DNA from 4 places in the Streptomyces sp. Rer75 genome. Region 3 is predicted to be linked to each of the others. Evidence: riboswitches for the same ligand, from Rfam matches in the RefSeq annotation. Region 3 holds a riboswitch; each other region holds the start of a gene.
The links. Region 3 has a riboswitch for cobalamin ahead of HYQ63_RS38600 (HoxN/HupN/NixA family nickel/cobalt transporter). Riboswitches for the same ligand answer to the same signal wherever they lie in the genome.
Positions count from the first base shown of each region.

Region 1: another riboswitch for cobalamin. It lies ahead of metE (5-methyltetrahydropteroyltriglutamate--homocysteine S-methyltransferase); the one in region 3 lies ahead of HYQ63_RS38600 (HoxN/HupN/NixA family nickel/cobalt transporter).
Region 2: another riboswitch for cobalamin. It lies ahead of HYQ63_RS28205 (ribonucleoside-diphosphate reductase subunit alpha); the one in region 3 lies ahead of HYQ63_RS38600 (HoxN/HupN/NixA family nickel/cobalt transporter).
Region 4: another riboswitch for cobalamin. It lies ahead of HYQ63_RS10415 (cobalamin biosynthesis protein); the one in region 3 lies ahead of HYQ63_RS38600 (HoxN/HupN/NixA family nickel/cobalt transporter).

Region 1 is NZ_CP058693.1:4,889,303-4,892,501, forward strand. It holds gene metE (5-methyltetrahydropteroyltriglutamate--homocysteine S-methyltransferase) at 1-1,773, opposite strand, end outside; cobalamin riboswitch at 1,935-2,166, opposite strand; gene HYQ63_RS20615 (MarR family winged helix-turn-helix transcriptional regulator) at 2,225-2,764, shown strand; gene HYQ63_RS20620 (potassium transporter TrkA) at 2,877-3,199, shown strand, end outside.
Region 2 is NZ_CP058693.1:6,493,610-6,496,808, reverse strand. It holds gene HYQ63_RS28210 (FGGY-family carbohydrate kinase) at 1-937, shown strand, start outside; cobalamin riboswitch at 1,035-1,175, shown strand; gene HYQ63_RS28205 (ribonucleoside-diphosphate reductase subunit alpha) at 1,303-3,199, shown strand, end outside.
Region 3 is NZ_CP058693.1:9,084,363-9,087,561, reverse strand. It holds gene HYQ63_RS38605 (aconitate hydratase) at 1-145, opposite strand, end outside; gene HYQ63_RS38600 (HoxN/HupN/NixA family nickel/cobalt transporter) at 280-1,380, opposite strand; cobalamin riboswitch at 1,408-1,608, opposite strand; gene HYQ63_RS38595 (DMT family transporter) at 1,701-2,642, opposite strand; gene HYQ63_RS38590 (LysR family transcriptional regulator) at 2,711-3,199, shown strand, end outside.
Region 4 is NZ_CP058693.1:2,526,539-2,529,737, reverse strand. It holds gene HYQ63_RS10420 (cobyric acid synthase) at 1-1,009, opposite strand, end outside; gene HYQ63_RS10415 (cobalamin biosynthesis protein) at 1,006-1,986, opposite strand; cobalamin riboswitch at 2,128-2,269, opposite strand; gene HYQ63_RS10410 (hypothetical protein) at 2,446-2,676, opposite strand; gene HYQ63_RS10405 (inorganic phosphate transporter) at 2,692-3,199, opposite strand, start outside.

The sequences.
Region 1 (3,199 bases), 4.2 Mb from region 3:
GTGGCGCGCGGTGTCGGCGAGGGGCTGGTCGTCGCGGACGAAGGACCAGGCCAGCATGGTGACGGGGCCGGTGAGCATGCCCTTGACCGGGCGGTCGGTGAGGGACTGGGCGTACGTCGTCCAGCGCACCGTCATCGGCTCGGGCCGGGAGATGTCGCCGGCCAGGATCGGCGGGCGGACGTAGCGGGTGCCGTAGGACTGCACCCAGCCGTGCCGGGTGGCGAGGTAGCCGGTGAGCTGTTCGGCGAAGTACTGGACCATGTCGTTGCGTTCGGGCTCGCCGTGCACCAGGACATCGATGCCCGTCTTCTCCTGGAAGGAGATCACGTCCTGGATCTCGGCCGCTATGCGCTGCTCGTATCCGGCGGTGTCGATGCGTCCGGCGCGCAGGTCGGCGCGGGCGGTGCGCAGCTCGCTGGTCTGCGGGAACGAGCCGATGGTGGTCGTCGGCAGCGCGGGCAGCCGCAGCCGGGCGCGCTGGGCGGGGGCGCGTTCGGCGTACGGCTCGGGGCGGCGGGCGTCGGCGTCGGTGACGGCCTCGGCGCGGGCGCGTACGGCCGGGTCGCGGGTGAGCGTGGAGGTGGCCCGGGAGGCCAGGTCGGCGCGGTTGGCGGCGAGTTGTGCGGCGATGGTGCCGGTGCCCTGGGCGATGCCGCGGGCGAGGGTCGCGACCTCGGCGGCCTTCTGGCGGGCGAAGGCCAGCCAGCGGGCGATCTGGGGGTCGATGTCGCGTTCGGCCGCCGTGTCGAGGGGGACGTGGAGGAGGGAGCAGGAGGCGGCGACGTCGACCCGGTCGGCGAAGCCGAGCAGGGTGCCGAGCCTGGACAGCGAGGCGGGGAGGTCGTTGATCCACACGTTGCGGCCGTCCACGACGCCCGCGACCAGGCGCTTGCCGGGCAGTCCGCCGACGGCGGCGAGGTCGTCGAGGTTGGCGGCGGCGGGCCCGGTGAAGTCGAGCGCCAGCCCGTCCACGGGGGCCTTGGCCAGGACGGACAGGGCCTCGCCGAGGCGGTCGAAGTACGAGGCGACCAGCAGCCGGGGGCGGTCGGTGAGGGCTCCCAGTTCGCGGTACGCGCGGGCGGCGGCGTTCAGTTCGGCGGCGGTGCGGTCCTGGACGAGCGCGGGTTCGTCCAGCTGGACCCACTCGGCGCCGACCGCCCGCAGATCGGCCAGCACCTCCGCGTACACCGGCAGCAGCCGGTCCAGCAGGGTGAGCGGCTCGAAGTCCGGCGCGACGCCGGGTGCGGGCTTGGCGAGCAGGAGGTAGGTGACGGGGCCGACCAGCACCGGCCGGGCGATGTGACCGAATGCGACCGCTTCCGACAGCTCGGCGACCTGCTTCGCCGAGTTGGCGGCGAAGACGGTATCGGGGCCGAGTTCGGGCACCAGGTAGTGGTAGTTGGTGTCGAACCACTTGGTCATCTCCAGCGGCGCAGCCTCCTGGGTGCCGCGTGCCATGGCGAAGTAGCCGTCCAGCGCGTCGGCTTCGACGGCGGCGCGGTGGCGGTCCGGTACGGCGCCGACCATGACGCTGGTGTCCAGCACATGGTCGTAGAACGAGAAGTCACCGGTCGGCACCTCGTCGATACCGGCGTCGGCCAGCTGCCGCCAGTTCGCCTCGCGCAGGCTCACGGCGGTGTCCCGGAGGGCGTCGGCGCCGACCCGGCCCTTCCAGTAGCCCTCGACGGCCTTCTTCAGTTCGCGGTGGTGTCCCTGCCGGGGGTAGCCGTACACGGTGGCCCGTGCCGCCGCGGCCGCGGATGTCGCTGTCACGTAGCTCTCCTTCGCGAGCATGTCCCTTGGGGATCCCGGCCGGATCGGGGGCGCGAAGGAGTGACGAACCGGGCGGACCGACTGCGCGTCCGATACGCACGCGTCCGCCTGCTTGGTACGCCGACCCGCCCTCGAGGTCACCGGGATCTCCGCGCGCGATCGGTCGCGCACGGGCAACGGGCAGGTCTTCGGACTCGCGGGCACACCTCGTGACGTCGTGCACGTACGAGGCACCTACTGGCCGTCGCTTCCCGGATCCGTCTCCCGGACCCAGTGCGTATGACGGCGGTCGTTCCCGCTCACCGCTGCGGGGCAGTCCCGGATTTCCACCGGGTTCCCTCTTACGACGCGCCTGCCTGGCGGGCAGGGCGAACCAGCTGCGGGACCCAGCCTAGGCGGTGGTGCCGGATCGGGGCACCCCCTCCACAGGGGCAGGGGGTAGAAAGGGCGTATGGCGCGCCGTTCCTTAGCATCCGATGTGGTTTCCACAGCCTCCGCAGCCCCCGAGGCCGGAATCTCCGAGTCCGACGCCGAGGCGATGGTCACCGCCGTGCTGACCGCGTCCCGGCTGCTCGTCGCCGTCTCCGCCCGGTCGTTGGCCGCGGTGGAGGAGTCCTTGACGCTGCCGCAGTTCCGGATGCTGGTCGTCCTGGACGCCGGAGGCCCGCTGAGCCTGTCCGGGCTGGCCGGGGAGCTGGGCGTCCAGCCGTCGACCGCGATGCGCATGATCGACCGCCTGGTCACGACGGGTGTGGTCGCGCGCGGCGGCTCCGCCGAGGACCGGCGTACCAGCATGATCTCGCTCACCCGGGCCGGTCGGCGGGTCGTGGCCGAGGTCACGGAGCGGCGCCGCCGGGAGATCGCGCGCATCGTGGACGTCATGCCCGCCGGACAGCGCCGCCATCTGATCGAGGCGCTCCAGGCATTCGCCGAGGCGGGCGGCGAACCGACCGTCGAGACCGGGAGCCCGCAGGCCCACGCCGCCTGGTGACCGCGTGGGCGCCCCCGTCGCCCGGCAGCCGCACCCCCGTAACCCTGCGAGAATGATCAACTGCTCTGGGAGACCGTAAGGCCGGTGGGTGGCCGGGGGGATGGGACGTGCGATGAGGCTGCGGGACCGGCTGCGGTACTGGTTCGACGGCACGATGGACCGGGGGACGCCCGCCCTGATCGGCTGGCTCGGCCTCGCCTCGCTGGCGTTGATCGCCGTGGTCTCCACGCTGGTGGTCGCCCTCACCCACGAGGACACCCGGAAGAGCGGCGGCTGGACGGGCGTGGTGTGGATGAGCCTGCTGCGCACGCTCGATCCGGGCACCATGGGCGGGGACACGGGCCGACCGCTGTTCCTGGTGCTGATGCTCACGGTCACGATCGGCGGCATCTTCATCGTCAGCGCGCTCATCGGTGTGCTCACCACGGGCCTGGA
Region 2 (3,199 bases), 2.6 Mb from region 3:
CCTCGACGTCACCACCCGCACCTATGTGCCGGACGCCCTGGAGCGCTGCGGACTGTCCGGCCACGCCCGGCTGCTGCCGGGCCCCGCCGCGCCCGGCACCGTCCTCGCGCTGGACGACGAGGGGGCCCGGCTGACCGGGCTGCCGCCCGGCCTGCCCGTCGTCTCCGGTCCGTACGACCTTCCGGCGTGCGCCATCGGCAGCGGGGTGCGGGACGTGGGCGACGGGCTGCTCATCGTCGGCACCACGCTGGCCTGCCAGGTGCTCACCGACCGCGCGGCGGTGGACGCTTCGGCCGATCCGGCCGGAATGTGGCTGTGCACCCCCGACCCGGAGCGCTGGCTGCGCGCGATGCCCGCGATGGTCGGCACGGCCGCCCTGGAGTGGGTGCTCGATCTCACAGGGACGACCACCGCCGAGCTGGACGCCCTGCTCGACGGGAGTCCGCCGGGGGCGAACGGGGTGACCGCGCTGCCCTTCCTGTCCGGCGCCGGGGAGCGCGCCCCGTTCGTGGAGCCCGCCGCCCAGGGGCGGTTGGACGGTCTCACCCTCGCCACCACCCGCGCCGACACCGTACGGGCCGTGTGCGAGGCCATCGCCTACGCGGCCCGCCACTGCCTGGAGGCGGCCGGGCTCTCGGGACGGCTCGCGCTGTGCGGCGGAGGGGTGCGTTCCGCCTCCTGGACGGAGATTTTCGCGAACGTCATCGGCCGTCCGGTGGTCATTCCGGACGAGCCGGAGGTCGGCGCGCGGGGCGCGGTCGCGGTCGCGTGGCGGTCGCTCGGCGACCCCGTGGACGCGTCCCGGTGGCGCTCCGCGTCCCGTACGGTCGAGCCGCGGAGCGAGCTTCGCGGCGCGTACGAGGACGGCTACGCGGGCTACCGCGACCGCCTCGCCCGTGCCCTGGACGAATGGCGGACGAGCGGTCCGGGAAGCTAGTTTTCCCTGGGATTCCGGCGCGGCCAAGGCCCGACGTGACTAGCACATCTATACGAATCCGCCCAGCTGACGACACAACATCTGGGGGCGCGTGCGCAGCACGACACAAGATGTATGCTCGTCTCCGCTGTCGCCGCAGGGGAATCCGGTGGGAATCCGGAACTGTCCCGCAACGGTGTACGTGTGCGCTTTTGCGTACCCGTGAGTCCGATGACCTGCCGACGGCCGTCTGCATACGTCCGGGCCTCGCGGGTTGGGCCGATGGACGCTGCGTGGTGTGCCGTAGAGCGGAATCGGCATGCCCGTAAGCGGCCATCGCGCACTGCCCTCGTCAGGCCCCCAGCCGAGCGAGGGAGAACACTTCAGTGACCATCGCGCCCGCCGACCCGGTTTCAGAGGCAGCGGAAACTCCGGCAGCGGCCGACGCGCCCGGGACCGCCCTGCTGCGGACCCTCACCGGGCTCACCGCCGATCTGCCCGCCACCGACCCCGGCAAGGTCGCGGCCGCCGCCCTGCGCGGCCGCCATCCCGGTTCGGACGAGGCGGAGTTGCGCTCCCTGGCGACCGAGGCGGCGGCCGGACTCATCGGCGAGGAGCCGGAGTACTCCAAGCTCGCCGCGCGGCTGCTGACCCGCGCGATCGCCGACGAGGCGGCCGGGCAGGGCGCGGACTCCTTCTCCGCGTCCGTCGCCGTGGGCCACCGCGAGGGCCTGATCGCCGACTCCACCGCCGAGTTCGTGACCGCCCACGCCGCCCGGCTGGACGCGCTGGTCGACCAGGCACTGGCCGACGGCGCCGACGACCGCTTCGGCTACTTCGGGCTGCGCACCCTGCACAGTCGCTATCTGCTCCGCCACCCGATCACCCGTCAGGTGATCGAGACCCCGCAGCACTTCCTGCTGCGGGTGGCCTGCGGGCTCGCCGAGGACCTGACCGAGCGGGCGCTGGACGACGTCGCCGAGCTGTACCGGATGACCAGCACGCTGTCGTACCTGCCCAGCTCCCCCACGCTGTTCAACTCCGGCACCCGGCACCCGCAGATGTCCTCCTGCTATCTGCTGGACTCGCCGCTGGACGAGCTGGACTCGATCTACAACCGCTACCACCAGGTGGCGCGCCTCTCGAAGCACGCGGGCGGCATCGGGCTGTCGTACTCCCGCATCCGCGCCCGCGGTTCGCTGATCCGCGGCACCAACGGGCACTCCAACGGCATCGTGCCGTTCCTGCGCACGCTCGACGCCTCGGTGGCGGCCGTCAACCAGGGCGGCCGGCGCAAGGGCGCGGCCTGCGTCTACCTGGAGACCTGGCACGCGGACATCGAGGAGTTCCTGGAGCTGCGGGACAACACGGGCGAAGAGGCCCGCCGCACCCACAACCTCAACATCGCGCACTGGATCCCGGACGAGTTCATGCGCCGGGTCGAGGCGGACGGCGACTGGTCGCTGTTCTCGCCCGTGGACGCGCCCGAACTGGTCGACCTGTGGGGCGAGGAGTTCGACGCCGCGTACCGGAAGGCCGAGGCCGAGGGGCGGGCGCTCAAGCAGGTCCCGGCGCGCCAGCTGTACTCCCGGATGATGCGCACCCTCGCGCAGACCGGCAACGGCTGGATGACGTTCAAGGACGCCGCCAACCGCACCGCCAACCAGACCGCCGAGCCGGGCCGGGTCGTCCACTCCTCCAACCTGTGCACCGAGATCCTGGAGGTCACCGACGACAGCGAGACCGCCGTCTGCAACCTCGGCTCGGTCAACCTGGCCGCGCACCTGGGTGAGGACGGCGAGATGGACTGGGAGCGGCTGGACCGCACCGTCCGCACCGCCGTGACCTTCCTCGACCGCGTGGTGGACATCAACTTCTACCCCACGGAAGAGGCCGGGGCCTCCAACTCCCGCTGGCGTCCTGTGGGGCTCGGCCTGATGGGCCTCCAGGACGTCTTCTTCCGGCTGCGGCTGCCGTTCGACTCGCCCGAGGCGCAGGCGCTCTCCACCCGGATCTCCGAGCGCATCATGCTCGCCGCGTACGAGGCGTCCTGCGACCTCGCCGAGCGCCACGGCCCGCACCCGGCCTGGGCCGAGACCCGCACCGCGCGCGGCGTGCTCCACCCGGACCACTACACCGGCGCGCAGGCCGCCTGGCCCGAGCGCTGGGAGGCGCTGCGCACCCGGATGGCGACGACCGGGATGCGGAACTCGCTGCTGCTGGCGATCGCGCCGACCGCCACCATCGCCTCCATCGCGGGCGTGTACGAGTGCATCGAGCCGC
Region 3 (3,199 bases):
CCAGGGTGCCGGTGGCGTCCTGGGTGAGCGTCTGGTCCACGCGCAGCGCGATCTCCTCCCCCGGCCGCATGCGACCGGACACGAGGTGGTCGCCGATCAGCCGCTGCGTCACGGTGCCGTGTGCGTGGCCATGGGGCAGACCCATAGCGGTACCGCCTTCCCGGTGCGGCGCGGCCGGACGGTCCGGGCGCCACCATGCGGGTTCCCGTTCCGCGGCCGCCATGCGGGGCCCGACCCGGCACAGTCACCCGGACGGGCGTCCCGGGCCCGGGCCCGGCGTCAGCCGCCGTCCGCGTCCGCGGCGGCCGGGGCGGTGCGGACAGCCCAGCGCTGTTCGACCTTGGCGATCCGCCAGTAGGCCAGCGCCGCGGCCCACACCACGACGAACAGGCCGACGATGATGAACCCGACGTTGTCCAGGTTCAGCCCGGAGATCCAGCCGGTGACGGCGTCCCGCAGGGCGAGCTTGTCGTGGAGCACGCCGACCAGCTCGATGGTGCCGATGAGGAAGGCCACCGCGATCGACAGGCCGGTGATGGCCAGGTTGTAGAACACCTTGCGGACGGGGTTGGAGAACGCCCACTGGTAGGCGAAGTTCATGAAGGTGCCGTCGAGGGTGTCGAACAGGCTCATCCCGGCGGCGAACAGCAGCGGCAGGCACAGGATGGCGTACCAGGGCAGTCCCGCGGCGGCGCCGCTCCCGGCCATCACCATCAGCGTGACCTCGGTGGCGGTGTCGAAGCCGAGCCCGAAGAGGAAGCCGAGCGGGTACATCTGGCCGGGCCGGGTGATGGACTTCGTGAAGCGGCCCAGGACGCGGTTCATGAAGCCGCGCGAATCCAGGTGCGCCTCCAGCTCCGACTCGTCGAACTGCCCGGCGCGCATCGCCCGGAACACCCGCAGGATGCCCAGCAGGGCGACCAGGTTGAGCGCGGCGATGAGGTAGAGGAAGGTGCCGGACACGGTGGTGCCGATGACCCCGAGGACCTGGTGGGCGCCGGAGTTCTCGTTCACCAGGGTGCCCGCCAGCTGCGTACCCCCGGCGACCAGCGCGGCCAGCAGGACCACGACGCTGGAGTGGCCGAGCGCGAACCAGAAGCCCACCGACACCGGCCGTTTGCCGTCGGCCATCAGCTTGCGGGTGGTGTTGTCGATGGCGGCGATGTGGTCGGCGTCGAAGGCGTGCCGCATGCCCAGGGTGTACGCGGTGATCCCGAGGCCGACGCCGAACGTCTTGGCGCCGACCTCGTAGTGCTGCGGCGTGACCACCAGGAAGAGCAGACCGAAGGCGACGGCGTGCAGGGCGACGATCACCGCCAGCAGCCCGGCGGTCCGGACGGTGTCCTCGCGCCGCCATGCGAATGCGGTGGGCAGGGTCATGCGGTCACGCTCCAGCACCTCGTGGATCACTTCGTGAGATGCCGCGGCCGGTCTCCTGGCTGACGGGTCGACGCGACCGCCCCTGCCTTCCCGGCCGCGCAGGGCGGCCAGTGGCTCCGCGGCCCGGTCCTGCGGCCGCGGAACGGGACGAGAACTCCCCGATCACAGTGGCGAGGGCCGCTCCGGTTTCACACCGGCTTCCCGAACACCACGGCGCCGCAACTGTAGGCGGCGCCCCGCAAAACCGGCAAGTGGCGCACTTTCAGCAGCGGTCGCGCGTGAGGTTCAACAGCGGTCACGCGCGCGAGGTTCAGCAGCGGTCACGCGCGTGAGGTGAGGATGCTGAGCGCGTTGGCCGCGACGATGGCGCCGATGCTCGCCCACTCGGTCCACCCCAGGCCCTGGCCGAGCAGGATCCATCCGACGACGGCGGCGAGGACCGGGTTGACGCTCATGAAGAGCCCGAAGGTCTGGGCGGGCACGCGGCGCAGCGTGAACAGGTCGGCGAGATAGGGCACGGCGGAGGAGAGGACACCGGCGGCGATGGCGTATCCGGCGGCCCCCGCGGTCGGCGGGTGCTGGACGGCGATGGCGATCCCGACGGGCAGGAACAGCACGGCGGAGACCGCGGCGGCGGCCGCCGACCCCTGCGCCCCGGGGACGCGGCGGCCGACGGTGCGGTTGAGCAGGATGTACGACGCCCAGCAGGCGGCCGCCAGCAGCCCGAGGCCGAGCCCCAGGTAGTCGGTGGAGGGCTGTGGACGCATCAGGGTGACCACGCCCGCCAGCGCGACCAGCGCGCAGCACGCGTCCGTGCGGCGGTGCGAGGCGGACAGGGCGATGGTGAGCGGCCCGAGGAACTCCAGGGTCACCGCGAGCCCGAGGCCGATGCGGTCGATGGCGCTGTACAGGGACAGGTTCATGGCGCCGAAGACCAGGGCCAGCAGCAGCACCGGCCACCACTGCTGCTTGGTGAAGGACCGCAAGCGGGGGCGGCCGACGGCCAGCAGGACGATGGCGGCGACGTACTGGCGTACCGCGACGACACCGGAGGCTCCGAGCACCGGAAAGGCGAGGGAGCCAATCGCCGCGCCGGTCTGGTTGGACAGGCCGCTGCCGGCCATGGTGAGCACACCGGCCAGCGGGTGCCCGGCCGGTTTCCGGCCCGATGTGCCCGGGGCGTCCGGCAGGTCCGGACCGGTGCGGTGTGACGTGGCGGTCGTCTGGGCGGGGGCAGGAGCGGGGGCGTGGGCTGCGTCCATACCCCGATCGTGCGGTCGCGCGACCGTTGCGCAAAATGCGTTGACCGTCGTACCTATACGCTTGGGTTATGGATGTGGAGCTGCGGCAGTTGCGCTGTCTCGTCGCGATCGTGGACGAGGGCACCTTCACCGATGCCGCGATCGCGCTCGGGGTCTCCCAGGCGGCCGTGTCCCGCACGCTGGCCTCGCTCGAACGCGGCCTCGGGGTGCGCCTGTTGCGGCGCACCTCCCGGACCGTGACCCCGACCGGGACCGGGCTGCGGGTGGTGGCGCAGGCCCGGCGGGTGCTCGGAGAGGTGGACGACCTGGTGCGGGAGGCCACCTCGGGTCACACACGGCTGCGGATCGGCTACGCGTGGTCGGCGCTGGGCAGTCACACCCCCGCCTTCCAGCGCCGCTGGGCCGCCGCCCATCCGGAGACCGATCTGCACCTCGTCCGCGTCAACGCCACCACGGCCGGTCTGGCGGAAGGGGCCTGCGACCTGGCCGTGCTGCGCAGGCCGCTGGAGGACCACCGCTTCGACTCCGCCATCGTGGGGCTCGAGCGGCGGCTGTGC
Region 4 (3,199 bases), 6.6 Mb from region 3:
GCTCGCGCAGCCACTCCAGCGCCTTCACGGTGCCCCGGGTGCCCGGCAGCACCACCAGATCGGCGTCGGCCAGCTCCTCCGGGCGGTCCACGAAGCGCACGATCACGCCCGGCTCGGCGGCCAGCGCGTCCACGTCGGTGAAGTTGGACATCAGCGGTACGGCGGCCACCGCGACCCGCAGCACGTCCGCGCCGTGCGGCGGTGCGACGACGCTCTCGCGCACCGTGCCGCGCAGCGAGACGCGCAGCCCGTCCTCCTCGTCGATGCCGAGGCCGTGCGCGTACGGCAGCACACCGACGGTCGGCCGTCCGGTGAGGTCGCGCAGCATGTCCAGCCCGGGTTCCAGCAGGCTCACATCGCCGCGGAACTTGTTCACCACATAGGCGGCGATGTGCCGCTGGTCCTCGCGGGACAGCAGCGCGGTCGTGCCGAAGAAGGACGCGAAGACGCCGCCGCGGTCGATGTCCCCGACCACGACGACCGGCAGCCCCGCGGCCCGGGCAAGACCGAGGTTGACGATGTCGGTGCGGCGCAGATTGATCTCGGCCGGGCTGCCCGCGCCCTCGCAGATCACCGCGTCATGCGTGCGCCGCAGCTCGCTCAGGCACTCGGTGACGGTCTCCAGCAGCCCTTCGCGCCGCCGCTCCGAGTGCAGCCTTTCCTCGGGGGACGACCCCCCAGACCCCCCGTAATACCCGCGCGCGCTCATCTCGCCCACCGGCTTGCCGAGCAGCACCACCTGGCTGCTGCGGTCGCTGCCCGGCTTCAGCAGGACCGGGTTCATCAGGGCGCTCGGTTCGACGCGCGCGGCGGCGGCCTGCATCGCCTGGGCCCGCCCGATCTCGGCGCCGTCCCGGGTGACGAAGGAGTTGAGCGACATGTTCTGCGCCTTGAACGGGGCGACCCGGAGCCCTTTGCGCGCCAGCCAGCGGCATATGCCCGCCGTGACGACGCTCTTCCCGGCGTCCGAGGTCGTTCCCGCGATGAGCAGTCCGCCCCCCAGGGTCATCGATTCACCCTTTCCTGATCGGCTCCGGAGCCCCGACCGGCTCCGGAACGAGCCACGACGGTGGTGAGCAGAGCGAGCGCCGACACCCGCCGCGAGAGGAGGATCGCCCGCGGAATGTCGGCCGCCGTCACGGGACGGCCGCCCGGGTTCAGCACCGGGCGGTGCTCGACCCGGCCCGCGTACGCCAGCGTGCCGCCCAGCCGGACCCCCAGCGCGCCCGCGAACGCCGCCTCCACCGGGCCCGCGTTGGGGCTCGGGTGGCGTCCGCCGTCGTCGCGCCAGGCGCGCCACGCGCCGCGCGGATCGGGCCCGGCGAGGGCGGCCAGGGCGGCGGTGAGCCGGGCGCCGGGCCAGCCCGCGACGTCGTCCAGCCGGGCCGCGGCCCAGCCGAACCGGCTGTAGCGGGCCGACTTGTGGCCCACCATGGCGTCCAGGGTGTTGACGGCGCGGAAGCCGACGAGCCCCGGCACCCCGGCCACGGCCCCCCACACGAGCGCGCCCACGACCGCGTCCGAGGTGTTCTCGGCCACCGACTCGACGACCGCCCGCGCGATCTGCTGTGCGTCCAGCGCCTGCGGATCGCGTCCGCACAGATGCGGCAGCCGCTCCCGCGCGGCGTCGACGTCCCCGGCGGCCAGCGCGTCACCGATGACCCGGGCCTCCCGCACCAGCGAGGTGCCGCCCAGTACGGCCCAGGTGGTGGCGGCGGTCAGCGCGGCATCGGCCGTCCGGCGTCGGCCCGCGAAGCCGCGTACGGTACGCGCCAGCAGCGCGGCACCGGCGGCCGCGCCGCCCGCGCACAGCGCGGTGTGCAGGGCCCCGGAACCGCGGTGATCGCGCCACAGCCGCCGCTCGACGGCCGCGGCGGCCCGCCCGAACGCGGCCACCGGATGGCCGCGGCGCGGATCGCCCGCGGCGAGGTCGCCGAGGAAGCCGAGTGCGGCGCCGCACGCGTACGAGGCGTGGTCGGCACGCATCCTTCAGACCGCCGTCATGCCTCTGCGGCGAGGACCGCCGCCGAGCATGCGGACAGGAGGAGCTGACGGCGTGGCAGTGCCGGGCATGGCGGTATGTCCTCACTCAGGGTCCGCGCCCTGGCTCGACGTGACCGGCGGTGAGAGTCTCCTGGCTCCCGGATCCGCGGCTCTCCCGGTCTTCCAGCCCTCCTGGCGTACGGACGGCCGTGACCCCTTGCGGTGAGGGGAGAGCGCTCCCCGGTGACAGTGGCGGGACCGCGCCGGATTCTCACCGGCTTCCTCTCCTGCCGCCGTTTGGCTCGGGAAGTCCACCATGGGGCGCGAATGGCCGTCAACTCGCATTTGACCTGCGATGCCAGAGTGTGCCGAGATCCACAGGCGCCCGCGCGGGAACGACCGCGGGGCGGTGGGCGCCGAACAGCGCCCACCGCCCCGCGGCTTGAGTGGCCTCCGTTGGTTTCAGGCCACGATCAGATAGATGCCGTACGCCACGACCGCGGCGCACAGCGCGAAACAGGCGTACGCGCCGGTGCGCGCAACCGCGGAAGCGCCGCCCGCGGCGGCCTGGGGCTGCGGCTGAGCCGTACGGGAGGTGCCGATGATGCCCAGGGTGAAGACCCCTACGACGCCGACCGTCACCGCGAGGCTGACGCCGAAGACCTGGCCGAGGGCCGCCCAGTCGATGTGCATTGCGTGTGCTCCCTGTCAGCTGGTGGAACCGGTTCCCGCGGTGGCGGGGGTCGGGGCGGATTCGGACGAGGCGTCCTCGGCGGACGTCGAGCCCGAGGCGTTCGAGGCGTCTGCGGCATCCGTGCCATCGGTGCCATCGGCAGCGGATGCGGTCTTTCCGGCGGGCGGCGGGGCGACCGACCGCACGGCGGCGGTGACGACACCGACCGGCTCGGCGGACTCCGCACCCAGCTCGTTGACGTTGCTGGCGTCCACCGGCTTGCGGCGCGACAGCATCCAGATGACGCCGCAGCCCAGCACCGCGAGGACGGCGACCGCGGTGATGCCCCCGTTGCCCTGGCCGGCCAGCAGCGCCGCACCGGCGGCCACCAGACCGGCGGCCGGGAGGGTCAGCGCCCACGCGGCGACCATGCGGCCCGCGGTCGACCAGCGCACCACACCGCCCTTGCGGCCGACGCCCGCACCCATGACGGCGCCCGAGCAGACCTGCGTGGTGGACAGCGCGAAGCCGATGTGGGACGAG